DNA from 4 places in the Sphingobium mellinum genome. Region 3 is predicted to be linked to each of the others. Evidence: riboswitches for the same ligand, from Rfam matches in the RefSeq annotation. Region 3 holds a riboswitch; each other region holds the start of a gene.
What was found. Region 3 has a riboswitch for cobalamin ahead of AAC640_RS03110 (TonB-dependent receptor plug domain-containing protein). Riboswitches for the same ligand answer to the same signal wherever they lie in the genome.
Positions count from the first base shown of each region.

Region 1 (4,297 bases), on a different contig from region 3:
TCCAGCACGGAAGGGGTGCGCGGCTCCCCCGGTGCGCTGGCGGCGAAGGCGGTGGCGTTGAGGATGATGTCGGGCGGGGCCTGCGTCATCAGCGCGTGCAGGACGTCGCGGGCAAAGGGTTCGCGCAGCGCCCGGACATGGACGGGCAGGACGTTGAGGCCGGCCGCTTCAAGAGCTGCGACCATGGCGTCCACCGCCTCCAGCGTGCCGGCGACCAGCAGCGCGCGGTAGAAGAGGAAGAAGGCGGTGGGCTGGCCATCGCGCCATCGCGCCCTGACCTGATCGAGTGTCGGGCGGTCGGTGCCGGGGAGGTAGAGCCCGGCATCGGGCACCGGCACCGGATCGTCGGGGACCCCGGCGTCGAGGCCCGCGAGCCGGGCGGCGGTTTTCAGGAAGGCGATGGCGTTGGGGACGCCGCCCTGGCGGAGATAGTCGCGCAGGCGGCCACAGATATCGGGCGGCAGGGTGGAGGCGGCCTGTAGTTCCGGGTCCTCGTCGCGGGCGTCGGCGATCGCGGCGAAGGCGATGCCCCGGTCCCGCGCGATGGCGCCGATTTCTTCGATGCCATAGGGCCAGTAGCTCTTGCCGCCCAGCAGTACCACGCAGACGAAGCGGGCGTGGGCGATCACCTTTTCGACATAGAGGTCGACCGAATAGGGATGTTTGAGCTGAAGCAGATTGGCGAGGCGGACGGTGGGCGCATCCTCGCCCAGCGCCGCCGCCGCGCTGGCGAAACAGGCAAGTTCGCTGTCCGCCACGGTCAGCAGGACGATGTCGCCCGGGTTCTGGCCGAGGTCGATGGCTTCGTCGCCGTTGGAGACGGTGCCGGGCGTGGCGGTCAGCAGGTGCATCAGGCGGTCGCCGCCAGCGTGCCGAGGCTCGCCTCTATGGCGGCGCGGTCAAGGCCGCGCTGGCCGATCACCACCAGCCGCGAGGCGCGGCGCTCATCCGGTTGCCAGTGCCGGTCATAATGATGCTGGATACGCGGGCCGACCGCCTGCACCAGAAAGCGCGCAGGGCGGCCCGCCACCGCGAGGAAGCCCTTGACCCGCAGCAGGTCGTGATCGGCGATCGTCCGCGCCAGGGCGGCGAGCAGCGTGTCGGGATCGTCAAGTTCGCCAAGATCGAGCACGAAGCTGTCGAAATCGTCGTGATCGTGATCCTCGTCCCCGTCATGATGGGACGGGCGGGCGTCGATCTGGTTTTCCACCCCGGCGTCGAGGCCGAGCAGGATGGCGGGGTCGATCGCGCCCTTGGCGGTGCGCAGGATGGTGACGCCGGGGCGGACCTGTCCGCTCAGGTCCTGTTCCAGCGCGCCGAGCGTGGCGGCGTCGACCAGATCGGTCTTGTTCAGCAGGACAAGGTCGGCGCAGGCCAGCTGATCCTCGAACAGTTCCTCGATCGGGCTGTCATGGTCGAGCGTCGGGTCGGCGGCGCGGGCGGCGGCCAGTGCGGCTTCGTCATGGGCGAAGCGGCCGCCGGCGAGCGCGTCCGCGTCGATCAGCGCGATGACGCCATCGACCGTGGCGCGGGTGCGGATGTCGGGCCATTGGAATGCCTTGACCAGCGGCTTGGGCAGGGCAAGGCCGGATGTCTCGATGATGATGTGGTCGGGCGGGGTCGGCCGATCGAGCAGGCGCTGCATGGTCGGCAGGAAATCGTCGGCGACGGTGCAGCAGATGCAGCCGTTCGCCAGTTCGATAATGTCCTCGTCCGGGCAGGCTTCGTCGCCGCAGCCCTGCACCAGCGCGCCATCGACGCCGACATCGCCGAATTCGTTGATGATGAGGGCGAGGCGGCGGCCCCCGGCATGTTCGATGAGGTGGCGGATGAGGGTCGTCTTGCCGGCGCCGAGAAAGCCGGTGATGACGGTGGCGGGGATCTTTTTCGCGGGCGTTCGTTGGGTCATGAGACTGCTCCTTGGATCGGGTGGGCGACTTCGATCTCGTCGAAGCGTTTCCAGCGGTAGATGGCCCAGCTCGCGAGCCAGCAGGCGGCGAACAGGCCGATGATGAGGAAGCCGAGGCTGTTGAAATGCTCGCCCAGATCGCGGGCGATCGTCCATGCGCCACCGGTAAGGCCGAGCTTGTCGCCGAGCAGCGCCATCGCCTCGATCCCGGCGATGAGCAGCGCGACGAGGGCGGAAACCAGCGTGATGGTGATGTTGTAGTAGAGCTTGCGGATCGGCTTCACGAACGCCCATTGATAGGCGCCCATCATCAGCGCCCCGTCGGCGGTGTCGATGAGCGCCATGCCCGCCGCGAACAGTAGCGGGAAGATGAGGATGGTGGAGAGCGAGAGGCCGCTGGCCGCCTGGCCTGCGGAGAGGCCGAGGATCGCGACCTCTGTCGCGGTGTCGAAGCCGAGGCCGAAGAGGAAGCCGAGCGGCGCCATGTGCCAGCTGCGCGTCACGAGGCGGAAGACCGGGCGGAAGAGGCGCGAAAGCAGCCCGCGATTGCCCAGCAGCATGTCCATATCTTCGTCGACATAGGTGCCGCCGGCGCGGACATGGCGGAAAGTCCCGAGCACGGAGCGCAGGATGATGAGGTTCATGGCGGCGATCGTGAAGAGAAAGGTGGCCGACACGATCGTCGCCACGGTCCCGCCGATCGACCCCGCCGCCTCAAACCCGCTCAGCGCATTGGTGGCAATCGCGATGCCGACGGCGGCGATCAGGACGATGGCGCTGTGGCCGATGGCGAACCAGAAGCCGACCGTCAGCGGGCGCTGGCCGTCCTGCATCAGCTTGCGCGTCACATTGTCGATGGCGGCGATATGGTCGGCGTCAACGGCGTGACGCAGGCCAAGGCTCCAGGCGAGAAGCGCGGTGCCAAGCATCACCGGCTGGGTGGCGAACAGCAGGAAGGCCCAGAGCCAGAGCAGAAGATTGGCGCTGATAAGCGCGGTGAAAAGGCCGGTCGCGCGGCGGCGAAGGGCCAGGGAATCAGCGGTCATGCGGGTTTGTCCCCGTCGGCGTCAGCGAAACCGGACGGAAGCCGCCTTCATGCCGGGCGGACGCCTGAAAAGCGCCCGGCATGCGGACAGCAGCTCCCGCTGCGTCAAGCGTCGCTCAGACGGAGTACCGTGCCGCGGCCATCCCCTGGACCAAGGCAAGAGCGACCAGACGCAGGCAGGTTTCCTGGCTCACGGGTCACAGCTTGGCGCATGGCCTTCCCAGACCTCGCATGATTTAGCGTCCGGCCCAGTGGCTGACCTTCCGACGGGACGGCAGGTCGCTATGCGTTTCGCTCACCGTTTACAGTTGCAGGGACAGCTGCGGATTCATCACCGCATTCCCTATTAAGCCCCTTGCGGGGGCACCGGCGCGATCAGTGAAGGATGGGCGAACCCAGCCTTCGGCGGCAGTCATAGTGGGCGCGCGCGGCAAAGGAAAGTGGGCAAGCGCAGAATGTTACGAGGGCGACGTTGGGCGAAGTGATCGACCTGGAGCATAGCCCGATCTGACTGGCGGATTAGGCTCAATTCATCTTGTATTTTCGGCATTTTCCAAGTCAGCAGATGATGCTGTCTGCTTCGAAAAATGCTCTACTCGCGGATGAACAGCGCGCCATAGGGGGGGAGTCCGCCTTTGCCGCCGCCATTGACCGCCGCGAGCACGGTGCCGTCCGACGCGACAGGGTCCGGCCAGGGGACGGCCTGGCCTGACAGGTTGAAGGCGCAAAGCAGCGCCTGGTCGCCCGCCACCCGGCGGAAGACGAGGCGGTTGTCGTCGGCCAGCAGCAGGTCGAGCCGGCCGTACCGCAGCGCGGGAGTGTCGCGGCGAAGGGCCAGCATCGCGCGGGTGAAGTTCAGCAGAGAGTCGGGGTCGGCTTCCTGTGCGTCGACCGCCTTTGCGAGATTTTCCTCGCCCGGCGGCAGCCAGGGCGGGGCGGTGGAAAAGCCGGCCTCGCTGGCGCCTGCTTCCCAGGGGATAGGGGTGCGGGCGCCGTCGCGTGACAGGGTGAGCGGCCAGTTGGCGATGGCTTCGGGGTCTTGCAAGCGGTCGAACGGGATGTCGACCTGCGTCAGCCCCAGTTCCTCGCCCTGATAGAGGATGGGGTTGCCGCGCAGGGCGATGAGCAGCATCAGCTTGAGCCGGGCGAAGGCCGGGCGGTCCCGCGCCGCGCACCAGCGGGACAGGGCGCGGGGCGCGTCGTGATTTTCAAAGGCCCAGCTCGGCCAGCCCATGCCCGGCTCGTCGGGCCAGAGCGCCACCGTGTCGGCGACCAAAGCCGGGGTCAGCGCGCCAGCGTAGAGGAAGTCAAAGCCATAGGCGCTGTTGAGGCGCTTGTCGCCG
Region 1 covers NZ_JBANRK010000006.1:78,926-83,222, reverse strand. Annotated here, with positions in the region: gene cobN (cobaltochelatase subunit CobN) at 1-851, opposite strand, end outside; gene cobW (cobalamin biosynthesis protein CobW) at 851-1,909, opposite strand; gene AAC640_RS09785 (HoxN/HupN/NixA family nickel/cobalt transporter) at 1,906-2,955, opposite strand; cobalamin riboswitch at 3,113-3,340, opposite strand; gene AAC640_RS09780 (alpha-amylase family glycosyl hydrolase) at 3,547-4,297, opposite strand, start outside.
Region 1: another riboswitch for cobalamin. It lies ahead of AAC640_RS09785 (HoxN/HupN/NixA family nickel/cobalt transporter); the one in region 3 lies ahead of AAC640_RS03110 (TonB-dependent receptor plug domain-containing protein).

Region 2 (4,297 bases), on a different contig from region 3:
CCGGGGTCGACCCGGCGAAGGCCGCTTCATGGGTGCGATAACAGGGCGTCAGGTGGCAGGCGTCGCCCTCGATCAACTGCCCCACGATACGCAGCCCGATCTCGCTGCCCGGCACCGCGCAGACAAGGGACGGGGACACGCCGAAATGACGCGCCGCTTCGCTCTCCAGCGCCGCGATCGCCGCCGGATCGGGCAGCGACCGCCAGTCCGGCGCGATCCCCTCGACACCAGGCCAGGGCGTCGGATTGATCCCCGTCGACAGGTCGATCCACGGCTCGCCGTCGGCGCCATAGGTCGCCCGCGCCTGCGCCAAACGGCCGCCATGCCATGTGAAGCCATCGCTCATCGCGCCACCACCAGCGCGGCGAGCAGGCCGCTTTCGACAATTTCGATGCCGGCGCCATGGCCGTCGCCGGAGATCCCGCCGATCCGCGCCCGCACCCACCAGCCCCACAGCGGAATCAGCGCGACAGCGGCCAGCAACGCCGGCTCCGCCACGCAGAAACCCAGCGCGACGCAGCCCCAGGCGGCAAGATGCCACGGCGCCAGACCCGCGCGGAATCGGCTGCCCAGCCCCTCATGCAAGGGCGGCAGCATCAGCGTCCAGGCCAGCGGCCCGATCCGCGCGACGGTCGCCACGGCGATGATGCTCCACAGCGGCACCGAGCTCGCCGCCAGCCGCAGCAACACCAGCTTCGTCAGCACTTGCAGCACGATCGCCGTCACCCCGAAGCTGCCGATATGCGGATCGGCCAGCACCGCCGACAATCGCGCCCGATCGCCATGCGCGGCGCCGGCCGCATCGGCGATGTCGCCCAGCCCGTCGAGATGCAGCGCGCCCGTCACTGCCACCCAGGCGATCAGGCCCATCAGCGCGCCCGCCCACGGGTCCGCCCGCGTCCCCAGCGCCACCGCGAGCGCGACCACCGCGCCCACCGGCAGCCCCGCGACCGGAAACCAGCGGATCGCGGCGGCAAAGGCGTGCTCGTCGGCCCTTACCCGCGGCAAGGGCAGGCGCGTCATCAATTGCAACGCCAGCACCAACGCCCTCACGCCACAAGGCCGGTGATCTGCGCGCCCGGCCGCGCGCCCGGCCAGAAGCGCAGGCTGACCAGCGCCCCATAAGGCAGGTCGATCGCCCAGGCGTGGCGATAGGCAAAGCCGCACAGCGTCGCGAGCGCCGCCCGCATCGCCCCGGCATGGCTGATGACCAGCGTCGGTTCGGCAATGTCCGCGACCGCCGCCGCGACGCGCGCGCAAAGCCCGGCCCAGCGCTCGCCACCGGGAGGCGGCGACAGGTCGGGATCGTCCCAGAAGCGCCCCAGCGCCTCCTGCGGCAAAACAGCGGGGTCGCTCCCCTCCCATGCCCCGAAATCCAGCTCCCGCCAGCGCGCGTCCGCCTGGTGCGGCATCTGCCGTTCCGCCGCGATGATCGCGCCGGGCGCGAAGGCGCGCGCCAGGTCGGACGTCACCAGCCGCACGAAATCCAGCCCCCGCGCCCGCTCCACGCACAATCGCGTCCCGTCGGGATCGGCGGCCACGTCGCTATGGCCGATCAGCCGCCCCGGCCCTTCGGGTACGCCGTGGCGCATCAGGAACAGGGGGCAATGCCTCACAAGGCGCCCGCCACCGCCGCCTCGGCAAAAGTCGCCATGCCATCATGCGCGGCCAGCGCCGACCGCACGATCTGCGCCGCCACGGCCGCCCCGCTGGCTTCCCCCAGCCGCATGTCGAGCGCAAGCAGCGGCCGCAGGCCAAGCGCGTCGAGCAGTCGCTGATGCCCCGCCTCGGCCGAACAATGGGCGGCGAGGCAGTGCGCCGTGATCGCCGCATTGTCCCGCCACAGCGGCACCATCGCCGCGCCACAGATGAAGCCGTCGAGCAGCATCGGCACGCGCAGCAGCCGTGCCGCCACCATGGCGCCCGCCATCGCCGCGATCTCCCGCCCGCCCAGCCGGCGCAGGCTTTCAAAGGCGCTGTCGCAACAGGTGCCGTGACGGGCGAGCGCCAGCGTCACCGCCTCGACCTTCCGCGCCACGCCCGCATCGTCAACCCCGGTGCCGCGCCCGACCCAATCGTCCGGCGCGCCCCCCAGCAGTTGCGCGCACAGCGCGGCGGCGGCCGTGCTGTTGCCGATCCCCATCTCGCCCACGATCAGCAGGTCGCACTCGCGCTCCACCATCGCCGCGCCGGCGTTGAGCGCGTCGAGGCAATCCTGCTCGCTCATCGCCGGCGTTTCGCAGAAATCGGCGGTCGGCCGGTCCAGCGCGATCGGCACGACGCGCAACTCCGCGCCGCAGGCCCGCGCCAGCGCATTGATCGCCGCGCCGCCGCTTTCGAAATTCGCGACCATCTGCGCCGTCACCGCCGAAGGGAAAGCGCTGACCCCGCGCACCGTCACGCCATGATTTCCCGCGAACACCGCGATGCGGATCCGGTCGGCGCGGGGCCGCTCGCGCCCCTGCCACCCCGCCATGAACAGCGCGATCTCCTCCAGCCGGCCGAGCGAACCCGCAGGCTTGGTCAGCACCGACTGCCGCGCCGCCGCCGCCGCGATCGCGTCGCCTTCCGCCTGTGGAAGCGCCGCCAGCGCCCGCGCGAACGCCGCCCTGCTCTCGAAACGCATCATGAGCAGACAAAGCCTTCGGGCGGCACGCGCACGATGAAATGGCCCTTCACGCCCGCCGGCCAGTCGGCATAGCGCACCACTCCCTGCTCGCTCGCCGCATGGCGCGCCGCATAGTCCAGGATCGCCCGCGCCGCCGCCGCATCGGGGGCAAAGTCACCCAGCACATAGCCGACCTTGCCGGGCCCGCGCACATGGATGGTGCAATGACGCTGACAGGCGAAGAGGCACGGCATCTCCTCGACCACGATGTCGGCATAGGCATCCGGCTCACTTCCCTGCACGTCGCGCAGGGCCTGGGCCAGCAGCGCGCCGCCGCGCCGCCCCTCGCCATCCTCGCGCTCGTCGGCGGAAAGCCGGCAGGTCGAACAGACCACGACCGACGCACTTGGGGGAACGGGCCGCAGCATCAGCGGCGCCCTCCCACGACCGGGATGATATAAAAGGTCATTCTGCTTCCGCCTCCGACACGATCAAGCCCGGCCGGACAGGCGGCACGGAAACGCGGATGGGACCGCGTTCCCCGCACGGCCGGGCCGGCAAGGCAATGGCTGTCGCTCTGCGGGAAAGCCCCGTTCGTCCGGCACACCCTGGCCGGTCGAAGAACGACTGCGTCAGGCAGGTCTCCTGGCTTGCGGGTCAGCGCGTCCGGCCGCCTTCTCGGGACAGAATCAGTCCCAATGGCAGATGTGGCCGATCCGCTCTCCGCTCACAGTTGCAGGGGCAGCGCGGGCTTGACCCGACTTCCCTTTTCATCCCTTTGGGGGAACCTGTCGCGACCGCGCTGATAATCGGACCGAGCCGGTCCCGCAAGCGCTAGATGGATGCGCGCCGATGTGTATGCTGCACCTGCACAGCCTCGGGAGCCGCCAGCCATGACCCTTAGCGCCGATCAGCCCTGGTGGAAGGGCGCCGTCATCTACCAGATCTATCCCCGCAGCTTTCAGGATTCGAACGGCGACGGCATTGGCGACCTCGCCGGCATCACCCGCCGGCTGGACCACATCGCGCGGCTGGGCGCCGACGCCATCTGGATCTCGCCCTTCTTCACCTCGCCGATGCGCGACTTTGGCTATGACATTGCCGATTATTGCGGAGTCGATCCGATCTTCGGCACGCTCGACGATTTCGACGCGCTGGTCGCCCGCGCGCGCGCACTGGGCCTCAAGGTCACGATCGACCAGGTCTATGCCCACAGTTCCGACCAGCATGACTGGTTCCGGGAAAGCCGGGAAAGCCGCATCAATGCCAGGGCCGACTGGTATGTCTGGGCCGATCCCAAACCGGACGGCACGCCGCCCTGCAATTGGCAGTCGGTCTTCGGCGGCCCGGCCTGGACCTGGGACGCGCGGCGGCGGCAATATTATATGCACCAGTTCCTTGCCAGCCAGCCGCAGCTCAACGTGCACAATCCAAAGGTGCAGGACGCGCTGCTGGACGCGATGCGCTTCTGGCTCGAACGGGGGGTGGACGGCTTCCGGCTCGACGCGCTCAACCATGCGATGCATGATCCCGCCCTGCGCGACAATCCGCCCGCGCCTGATGACGGCAAGCCGCGCACCCGCCCCTTCGACTACCAGATCCGCCGCTACAGCCAGTCGCACCCCGATGTCGTGGGCTTCGTCGAGCGCATCCGCGCACTGTGCGATCGCTATGGCGCCATCTTCACCA
Region 2 covers NZ_JBANRK010000006.1:74,577-78,873, forward strand. Annotated here, with positions in the region: gene AAC640_RS09755 (threonine-phosphate decarboxylase) at 1-346, opposite strand, end outside; gene AAC640_RS09760 (adenosylcobinamide-GDP ribazoletransferase) at 343-1,053, opposite strand; gene AAC640_RS09765 (histidine phosphatase family protein) at 1,050-1,592, opposite strand; gene cobT (nicotinate-nucleotide--dimethylbenzimidazole phosphoribosyltransferase) at 1,613-2,629, opposite strand; gene AAC640_RS09775 (DUF1636 domain-containing protein) at 2,626-3,036, opposite strand; cobalamin riboswitch at 3,227-3,415, opposite strand; gene AAC640_RS09780 (alpha-amylase family glycosyl hydrolase) at 3,502-4,297, shown strand, end outside.
Region 2: another riboswitch for cobalamin. It lies ahead of AAC640_RS09775 (DUF1636 domain-containing protein); the one in region 3 lies ahead of AAC640_RS03110 (TonB-dependent receptor plug domain-containing protein).

Region 3 (4,297 bases):
CTCCACCGACGCCAATGGCGACGCCCAGCATCATCCGCAGGCGCGCCCTGCCGAGGTCGACGCCGAGCGCCTGCGCGCCTTCTTCACCCAGTGTCAGCGCATCGAGCGTGCGCCCGTCGGCGATCAGCAGCGCGGCGCCCAGGACGATGCAGGGCAGTGCCATCCAGACATGGGCATAGCTGCGATTTTCGAGGCTCCCCATCAGCCAGCTCATAATCTCCATCGCTGCGAAGGGATTGGGCGACAGGTTGAGCGACAGGCTGATCCCCGCTCCTGCCAGCGTGGCGACCGCGATGCCCGCGAGGATAAGGGTGAGCGGGCTTTCGGACGGCCCCGCCAGCAGGAACAGCGCGCCGATCGCGACCAGGCTCGCCAGGATGGCCAGCACGGGCAGGATGAGCGGATGGATTTGGGCGAGGCCGAAATAGAGCGCGCAGACCGCGCCCAGCGCGGCGGCATTGGACGCGCCCAGCACCGATGGTTCCGCAAGCGGATTGCGCAGATAGCCTTGCAAGGCCGCGCCAGCGACGCCCAGCATCGCGCCCACCAGCAGGCCCAGCAACATGCGCGGCATCCGCAGGTCGATCAGGATGGCGCGCGCAACCTCATCGCCGCCTCCGGTCAGGACCGCGAGGATGCGGGAGGGCGACAGGGGAACGGCGCCCAGAGTGAGCGACCCCAGCGCGGCGAGGACGATCAGCGCGATGAGCGCCGGCATCAGCAATGGATGGCGGCGAACGGTCACGGCTTGCCTCGCCCGCCCCGGCTGATAGAGCGCTTGCCGTAAGGGGTGCATGCGGGAGCGAGACAATAGGAAGCGCCAAAATCATCGCGGCCCTGTGCGCGCTCGGCCTGACCGCCGCGTCCCCCGTCCCGCCACGGCGTATCGTGTCGCTCAACACCTGCGCGGACCAATATGTGCTGGCGCTCGCCGATCCGTCGCAGATCGCGGCGCTCAGCCCCTATGGGCATGATCCGGAACTGTCGGCGGCGATCAGAAAGGCGCGGCGCTTTCGCACCTTGCGCCGCCCGGCCGAAGAGGTGCTCGCCATCCGGCCCGACCTGCTGATCGGCTTTCCGGCCGGTGCGGACAACGTGGTCGGCGCGCCGCCGGGGCAGTGGCGCACCCTGCGTCTTGCGAGCGCCGACAGCTTCACCGCGATCAAGGCGCAAATCCGGCAGGTGGCGGCGGCGGTCGGCCATGTCGACCGAGGCGAGGCGCTGATCGCTGCCATGGAGCGCGACCTCGCCGCCCTGCCCGGCCCCCGGCGCGGCGGCGTCGCAGCCTATTATCAGCGACGCGGCTACATGACCGGGACGGGCACGCTGGTCGATGAACTCATCCGCCGCGCGGGACTCACCAACCTTGCGGCAAGGCTCGGCAAACCCGCGCTGGCGCAAGTTCCGCTGGAGCAGATGATCGCGGCGCATCCCGACTTTCTGATCGTCGAGACCGGGACCGAAGCCGTCGTCGACCAGGGCACGGAAATGCTGCACCACCCCATCCTGCGCGCGATCCCGCGCATCCGCGTACCGCAGGCCTGGACCGTGTGCGGCGGCCCCGCCTATGTCGAGGCTGCACGCTCCATCCTGGCGCAGGTCAACGCTGCGCCGAAACGGTGAGGGAACGGGCGTCACGCCCGCCCCTCTTGCCATTCATCAGAAGCGGACACGCACGCCGCCAAAGGCCGAGCGGCCATAGGTATTGTAGCCATAGACCGTGGCGTATTCCTCATCGGTGAGATTGTCGACGCGGCCGTAGATTTCCAGATTTTCCGTGATCGGGAAGGAGGCGCGGATGCCGAGCACCGCATAGCCGTCGAGCCGCTGAGTCAGCGTCGCGTTATTGAAGCTGTCGCTCACCATGGTGATAGTTGCGCCAGTCGACAGGCCGAAGGACCAGCGATAGTCGGCCGAAACGCTGACCGCATTGGTGGGGCGACGCGGCAGGCGGGCGCCGGTGTCGCGGTTCCGCGCGTCAATATAGCTGTAGGCGGCAGTGACCGTCAGCGCATCGACCGGCTTCAGCGTCAGCATCGCCTCGACCCCCTTGGCCCGGGTACGGCCGAGGTTGAAGTAGCGCGAAGTGCCGAAATCGAAGTCGATTTGATCGCGAATGTCGCGCCGGAATGCGGTGAGCGAGATGATCGCGCGATTGCCGTCGAGCCGCTGGTCGATGCCGATGTCGTAGCTTTTCGACCGTTCGGGATCGAGTGTGGAATTGCCGCTGAAGCTGTCATAAAGCTGATAGAGCGACGGCGCCTTGAAGCCCTCGCCATAGCTGGCACGAAAGTTGGTCTGGCCTTCATTGGGCGTATAGTTGGCGTTGGCGCCCAGCGTGGTCGCGCCACCAAATTGGCTATGGTCGTCATGGCGCACACCGCCGGTGAGCGACAGGCCCGTCAGGGGCTTGACGACGGCCAGAGCATAGACGCTATCGATGTTCGCGCGATGGCTTTCCGTCGAGCCGAAGCCGGTGAAGTCATAATCGGGCCGCTCATGCTCATAGCCGAAGATCAGCTTGGCCTCGTCGATGGGCTGATAGACGCCTTCATATTCGAATCGCAGGTCGGTGCCCGAATAGCCATAGTCGCCAAAGGGGGAAAAATAATCGCGGTCATTGCGGAACCAGGTGACGGCGGCGCGCTGCGTCAGCTTGCCGTCGAACAGCGCGAGATTGAGGCCCGCATAGCCGACATATTGGTCAAGCTTGCTTCGGTCGGTCGTGTCAGCAGGCGCGCCGAAGAAAATGTCGGTGTCGAGATTGGCGTGGATATAATAGCCGCGCAGGTCGAGGCTGAGATTGTCAGTAAAGGCAAGCTTCAGCTTGGCGTTGGTGGCGATATTTTCATAACCGTCCTTTTCCGTGCCACCCTTGGCAGCGGAGATGCCGTCAGTGCGGAAATAGGCGACGCCCGCGCCGCCGGACGCGATGCCGCTGGTGCCCGACACATCGGCCTTGGCATTCAGCGTATCGGCGTAGCCGTAATCGACCGAGGCGCTGCCACCGAAGCCCTCCTTTGGCTGGCCGGTCATGATATTGACGACGCCGCCGATCGCCTGGCTGCCGTAAACGACCGAGTTGGAGCCGCGCAGGATTTCCACGCGACGGATATTCCCGGTCAGCAGATTGCCGAAATCATAAAGATCGCCGATGCCGCTGGGATCATTGACCTTGACGCCGTCGAGCAGCACCAGCGTCTGCGTCGTTTCAGCACCACGGATCGAGACGCCTGTGACGCCACCCACGGCGTCGGCGCGGTTGAAGCGGACGCCCGGCGTGGTGGCAATCAGGTCCGCGATGCTGACCGTCTGGCGCGTTTCGATGGTCTTTGCGTCAATGACGGTCACCGCCTGGCCGACTTCGTCTCGTGGCTGTTCGATGCCCAGCGCGGTGACGATGATTTCGTCATTGTCCTGCGCGAGCGCGGGCGTGGCGGCGAGCAGCGCCAGCAGCGAAATTCCGGTTTTCATCATTATATGTCTTCCCTGAGCGTCACGCGACTTCAGGCAGGGGCTTCCGAACGAACGGTCGGCATGCTGGAAAGGGAGACGCCAACGCCCCGCCCCGCGCACCGATGCGGCCCCCGCCGCTGGCGTCGCTCAGACGGAAAACACCGTGCCCGGACCGATCCCTGGGTCCGAGGCAAGAGCGACCATGCGCCGGCAGGTCTCCTGGCTCACGGGTCAAAGCGCTCATGCACAAGCCTTCCCGGGCATTGTCGCCCAGTGGCCGGTCCCCATGGCTTCCCCTTTTGAAAGCATGGGTCCCCGTGCATCGCGCTCACCGCTTACAGTTGCAGGGACAGCCGCGGCATAGGGCGAACACAGTTCGCCCGCACCGCATTCCCTTTTCAGCCCATTCGGGCACCGGCGCGATCTTCTTGTGTCAGCGGTTGCCCGCTCACCCGGCGCGCCATAAGGGAAAGTGGGGCTCATGCCAAGGAGGCGATGCATGCGATTGCTGGGAGCGGTGCTGGCGGGCGGACGATCCAGCCGCTTCGGCAGCGACAAGGCGCTGGCGATGCTCAACGGGCGGACGCTGCTGAATCACGCGGTCGCCTCGCTCGACCCTCATGTCGACGCCATCGTCATCTGCGGCCGGGAGGTGGCGGGACTGACCAGCCTTCCGGACCGGCCAGCCCCGGACCTGGGCCCGCTGGGCGGCCTCAACGCAGCGCTGCATCATGCGCTTTCCCAGGGCTATGACGCGGTGCTGACGACTGGATGCGACATGCCGACCTATCCTGACCACCTGCCGCAAGCGCTGGTTGGCGAAGGCGCGGCGGTGCTCGGG
Region 3 covers NZ_JBANRK010000001.1:606,906-611,202, forward strand. Annotated here, with positions in the region: gene AAC640_RS03100 (FecCD family ABC transporter permease) at 1-745, opposite strand, end outside; gene AAC640_RS03105 (ABC transporter substrate-binding protein) at 889-1,623, shown strand; gene AAC640_RS03110 (TonB-dependent receptor plug domain-containing protein) at 1,660-3,477, opposite strand; cobalamin riboswitch at 3,649-3,890, opposite strand; gene mobA (molybdenum cofactor guanylyltransferase) at 3,956-4,297, shown strand, end outside.

Region 4 (4,297 bases), on a different contig from region 3:
AGGTAAAGCGGATGATCGCCGATCCGGCCTATGATATGGTCCTGGCAGATGAGCTCAACATCGTCCTGCGCTACGACTATCTCCCGCTGCAAGAGGTGCTGGACGCGGTGACCGCGCGCGCGCCCATGAAGCATGTCATCGTCACCGGCCGCAACGCGCCCGACGCGCTGATCGAAGCGGCCGATCTCGTCACCGAAATGACCTTGGTGAAACATCCCTTCCGCTCCGGCGTGAAGGCGCAGGCAGGGATCGAGTTTTGACGATGACAATGCCCGTCACCCCGCTCGACAGCGCCATGTTCGAGGCATTGGTGCGGGCGCGGCGGGACGTGCGGCATTTCCGTACCGACCCGCTCGACGAGGCGGACGTGGAATGGCTGCTCGCCCTCGCCCACCGCGCGCCGTCGGTCGGGCTGTCGCAGCCATGGCGCTTCGTGCGCGTGGTCACGCCCGCCCTGCGCGAAAGCCTCGCCGCCCATGTCGACGCGCAGGTGACGCAGGCCGGCCGGGATTATGAAGGCGACCAGGATCAGCTCTATCGCAGCCTCAAACTGCACGGCCTGCGCGAGGCGCCGGTCATCTTCGCCGTCTATTGCGACGACGGGACGGCAACGGGCCATCGGCTGGGCGCGGTGACGATGCCCGAAGCGCGCCGATACAGCTGCGTCATGGCGGTCCACACGCTCTGGCTCGGCGCTCGCACGCGCAGCATCGGCATGGGCTGGGTCTCGATCCTCGACTCCGCCGATGTGGACGCCATGCTCGACATACCCGACCATTGGGCCTGCCTCGGCCTCCTCTGCCTCGGCCACCCGCTGCGCGAGGAAGATACGCCCGAACTGGAACGCGCCGGCTGGGAAAGGCGCACCGACTGGCATTCGGCGGTGCTCAAGCGCTGACGGCTTGGCCCTCTCCCGCTCGCCGGACAGGGTCATTATACTCCACCTCCCCCCTTCCCTTTCCGCCTCACACCGCCTAAGAACCCCAGCCGGAACGGGTCCGCCCGTTCCATGATCGCGACGGTGCCCCGCATGGGGCTTAAATGGGAATGTGGTGCGGGAGCTTGTGCTCCCTAATCCTTAGCTGTCCCTGCAACTGTGAGCGGCGAGCAAGGCAAGGACGATCGCCCGTCAAAGGGACGATCAGCCACTGGAGCGATCCGGGAAGGCCCCAGCCGAGCTGTGACCCGCAAGCCAGGAGACCTGCCGCCGCAAAGGTCGCTCTTGCCATGGTCCAGGGGATGGTCACGGCTCGGTTCTCCGTTTGAGCGACGAAATTGCGCGTGGCTGCGGCCGCGTCGGTGTGCGGTTGCCCGCGCTCCGGCGTGACGCCTCGGCCCGGCGCGGCTTGGACGTGGAGGGCGAAAGACGTGCAGATCCCATTCCGGCGCACCGCCGATGAACCGCCGCCTTCCGGCGCGGCTGGCGGCGTGCGCGGCTGGTGCCCGACCGCATGGCGGCCGATGATGGCGGGCGACGGCCTGCTCGTGCGGGTCCGCCCGCCGCTTGGCCGCATGACCCGCGCGCAAACCCTCGCCCTGTGTGAGGCGGCGCGGCGCTGGGGCAATGGCCATGTCGACCTTACCAACCGCGCCGCGCTGCAGATCAGGGGCGTGGGCGAAGCTGACCATGAAGCCCTGCTCGCCCGGCTGGTGGCGCTCGGCCTCACCGACGCAGACCCGGTCCGCGAAGCCCGCGCCGCTCTGGTCCTCAACCCAGACTGGCAAGCCGGCGACGCCAGCGAAGCGATCGCCCGCGCCCTGCGGGACCGCATCGACGCGTTGCCCGACCTGCCCGCCAAGATCGGCTTCGCCATCGACGCCGGCCCCGCCCCGGCGCTTGGCGACACGCCAGCCGATTTCCGCATCGAGCGCGGAACGGGTGGCGGCCTGATCCTGCGCGCCGATGGCCGTCCCAGGGGGATGCCCGTGAGCGTGCAAGCCGCCCCTGATGCCCTGATCGCGCTCGCCCATTGGTTCGTCGACAGCGGCGGCCTTCAGGCCGGGCGGATGGCGCGTCATGACGTCCCGCTTCCCTGCACCGCTTCGGAAGCCCCCGCGCCGCCCCGGCCCCGCAGCGCCAGCATCGATGCGGCGTCGGGCCGTTTCCTGGGCGCACCCTTCGGCCGGATCGAGGCGGCCGCGCTCCAGCAGGCGCTCGCCCCGGACGTGCGCGCCGTCCGCCTTACCCCCTGGCGCGGCCTCATCCTGGAAGGCAGCCCGGCAGAGTCGGACGATCCGGCCAGCCCGCTCCTCAACGCCCATGCCTGTCCCGGCGCGCCCGCCTGCCCGCAGGCGAGCGTCGCCACCCGCGCCCTCGCCGCGCGGCTCGCCCCGCGCGTCCCTGGCCTCCACGTCTCGGGCTGCGCCAAGGGCTGCGCGCATCCCGCCCAGGCCGCCGTCGTCCTGACGGGGCGCGACGGCCGGTTCGACCTCGCCTTCAACGCCCGTGCCGGCGCCCCGCCCGCCCGCGCCGGGCTCGATCCCGACCAGATCATCGCCTTTTTTGGAGCCGCCTGATGCCGCAATTATATGAAAGGGATGGCGCGGCCATCTACCGCCAGTCCTTCCGCACCATCCGCGCCGAGGCCGACCTCCTGCGCTTCTCGCCTGAGGAGGAGCGCGTCGCCGTCCGCATGATCCACGCCGCCGGCATGGTCGGGCTGGAACGACATATCCGTTTCTCCCCCGGCTTTGCCGCCGCCGCCATCGCCGCGCTGGAGGCGGGCGGGCCGATCCTGTGCGACGCGCGCATGGTGTCCGAAGGCATCACGGTCAAGCGCCTGCCCGCCGCCAACCCGATCTTCTGCACCCTGCATGACCCGCATGTGCCCGACCTCGCCCACGCCATGGGCAACACGCGATCGGCGGCCGCGCTGGAGCTGTGGCGGCCGCATCTCGATGGCGCGCTTGTGGCCATCGGGAACGCGCCCACCGCGCTCTTCCATCTGCTCGACATGCTCGAAGACCCTGCCTGCCCCCGCCCCGCCGCGATCATCGGCTGCCCCGTCGGCTTCGTCGGCGCGGCCGAATCCAAGGCGGCGCTATGGCAGGCGCGCCCCGTCCCCTGCTGCATCGTCGAAGGGCGGCTGGGCGGCAGTGCGATCACCGTCGCCGCCGTCAACGCGCTGGCGAGTGCGGCCGAATGAACGCGGCCACCACCATCATGGGCACCATCCACGGCGTCGGCCTTGGCCCCGGCGCGCAGGACCTGATGAGCGTGCGTGCCGACCGCCTCATCCGCACCGCCCGCCACATCGCCTATTTCCGCAAGGCCGGCCGCCCCGGCCATGCCCGCCGCATCGTCGAAGGCATGCTCCGTCCCGATGTCGCCGAATATGCGATGGAATATCCGGTGACGACCGAAATCCCGGTCAGCGACCCGCGCTACAATCAGTGCCTTTCGGCCTTCTACGCCGACTGTACCGGGTATCTTGATACCCTTGCCGCGTCGGGCGAGGACATCGTCGTCCTCTGCGAAGGTGATCCTTTTTTCTATGGTTCGTTCATGCATTTGCACAGCCGCCTCGCCGCTCCGGTGCGGATCGTGCCCGGAATCACCGGCATGTCCGGCGCCTGGACCGCCAGCGGCACGCCGATCAGCTGGGGCGATGATGTGCTCACCGTCCTCATGGCGACCCTTCCCGAGGACGAACTCGCCCGCCGCATCCACGACAGCAATGCCCTCGTCGTCATGAAGATCGGTCGGAACCTCGCCAAGCTGCGCCGCGCCGTCGAAACAGCGGGCAAGCAGGACTGCGCCTGGCTCGTCGAATATGCGACCATGGCCGACCAGCGCATCACCCCGCTCACGCAGGCGGAAGCCGTCACCGGCTATTTCTCCATCCTGCTGATCCACGGCCAGGGCCGCCGGCCATGAGCGGCTGGGTGACGGTCGCGGGACTCGGCCCCGGCGCGGACGACCTGGTCACGCCCGAAGTCACGGCCGCGCTGGCGGAGGCGACCGATGTCGTCGGCTACATCCCCTATGTCGCCCGCGTGGCGCCGCGCCCTGGCCTTGCCCTTCACGCCTCCGACAACCGCGTCGAGCTGGACCGCGCCGCCCACGCCCTGTCCCTCGCCGCCGAAGGCAAGCGCGTCGTCGTCGTCTCCTCGGGCGATCCCGGCGTCTTCGCCATGGCCTCCGCCCTTTTCGAAGCGCTGGAAGCCGGCCCGACCGCATGGCGCGCCCTCGACATCCGCGTCCTGCCCGGCATCACCGCCATGCTCGCCGCCGCCGCGCGAGCGGGCGCGCCGCTCGGCCATGACTTCTGCGCGATCAACCTGTCCGACAATCTCA
Region 4 covers NZ_JBANRK010000006.1:86,410-90,706, forward strand. Annotated here, with positions in the region: gene cobO (cob(I)yrinic acid a,c-diamide adenosyltransferase) at 1-260, shown strand, start outside; gene bluB (5,6-dimethylbenzimidazole synthase) at 269-898, shown strand; cobalamin riboswitch at 1,003-1,223, shown strand; gene AAC640_RS09810 (cobalamin biosynthesis protein CobG) at 1,462-2,517, shown strand; gene AAC640_RS09815 (precorrin-8X methylmutase) at 2,517-3,146, shown strand; gene cobI (precorrin-2 C(20)-methyltransferase) at 3,143-3,877, shown strand; gene cobJ (precorrin-3B C(17)-methyltransferase) at 3,874-4,297, shown strand, end outside.
Region 4: another riboswitch for cobalamin. It lies ahead of AAC640_RS09810 (cobalamin biosynthesis protein CobG); the one in region 3 lies ahead of AAC640_RS03110 (TonB-dependent receptor plug domain-containing protein).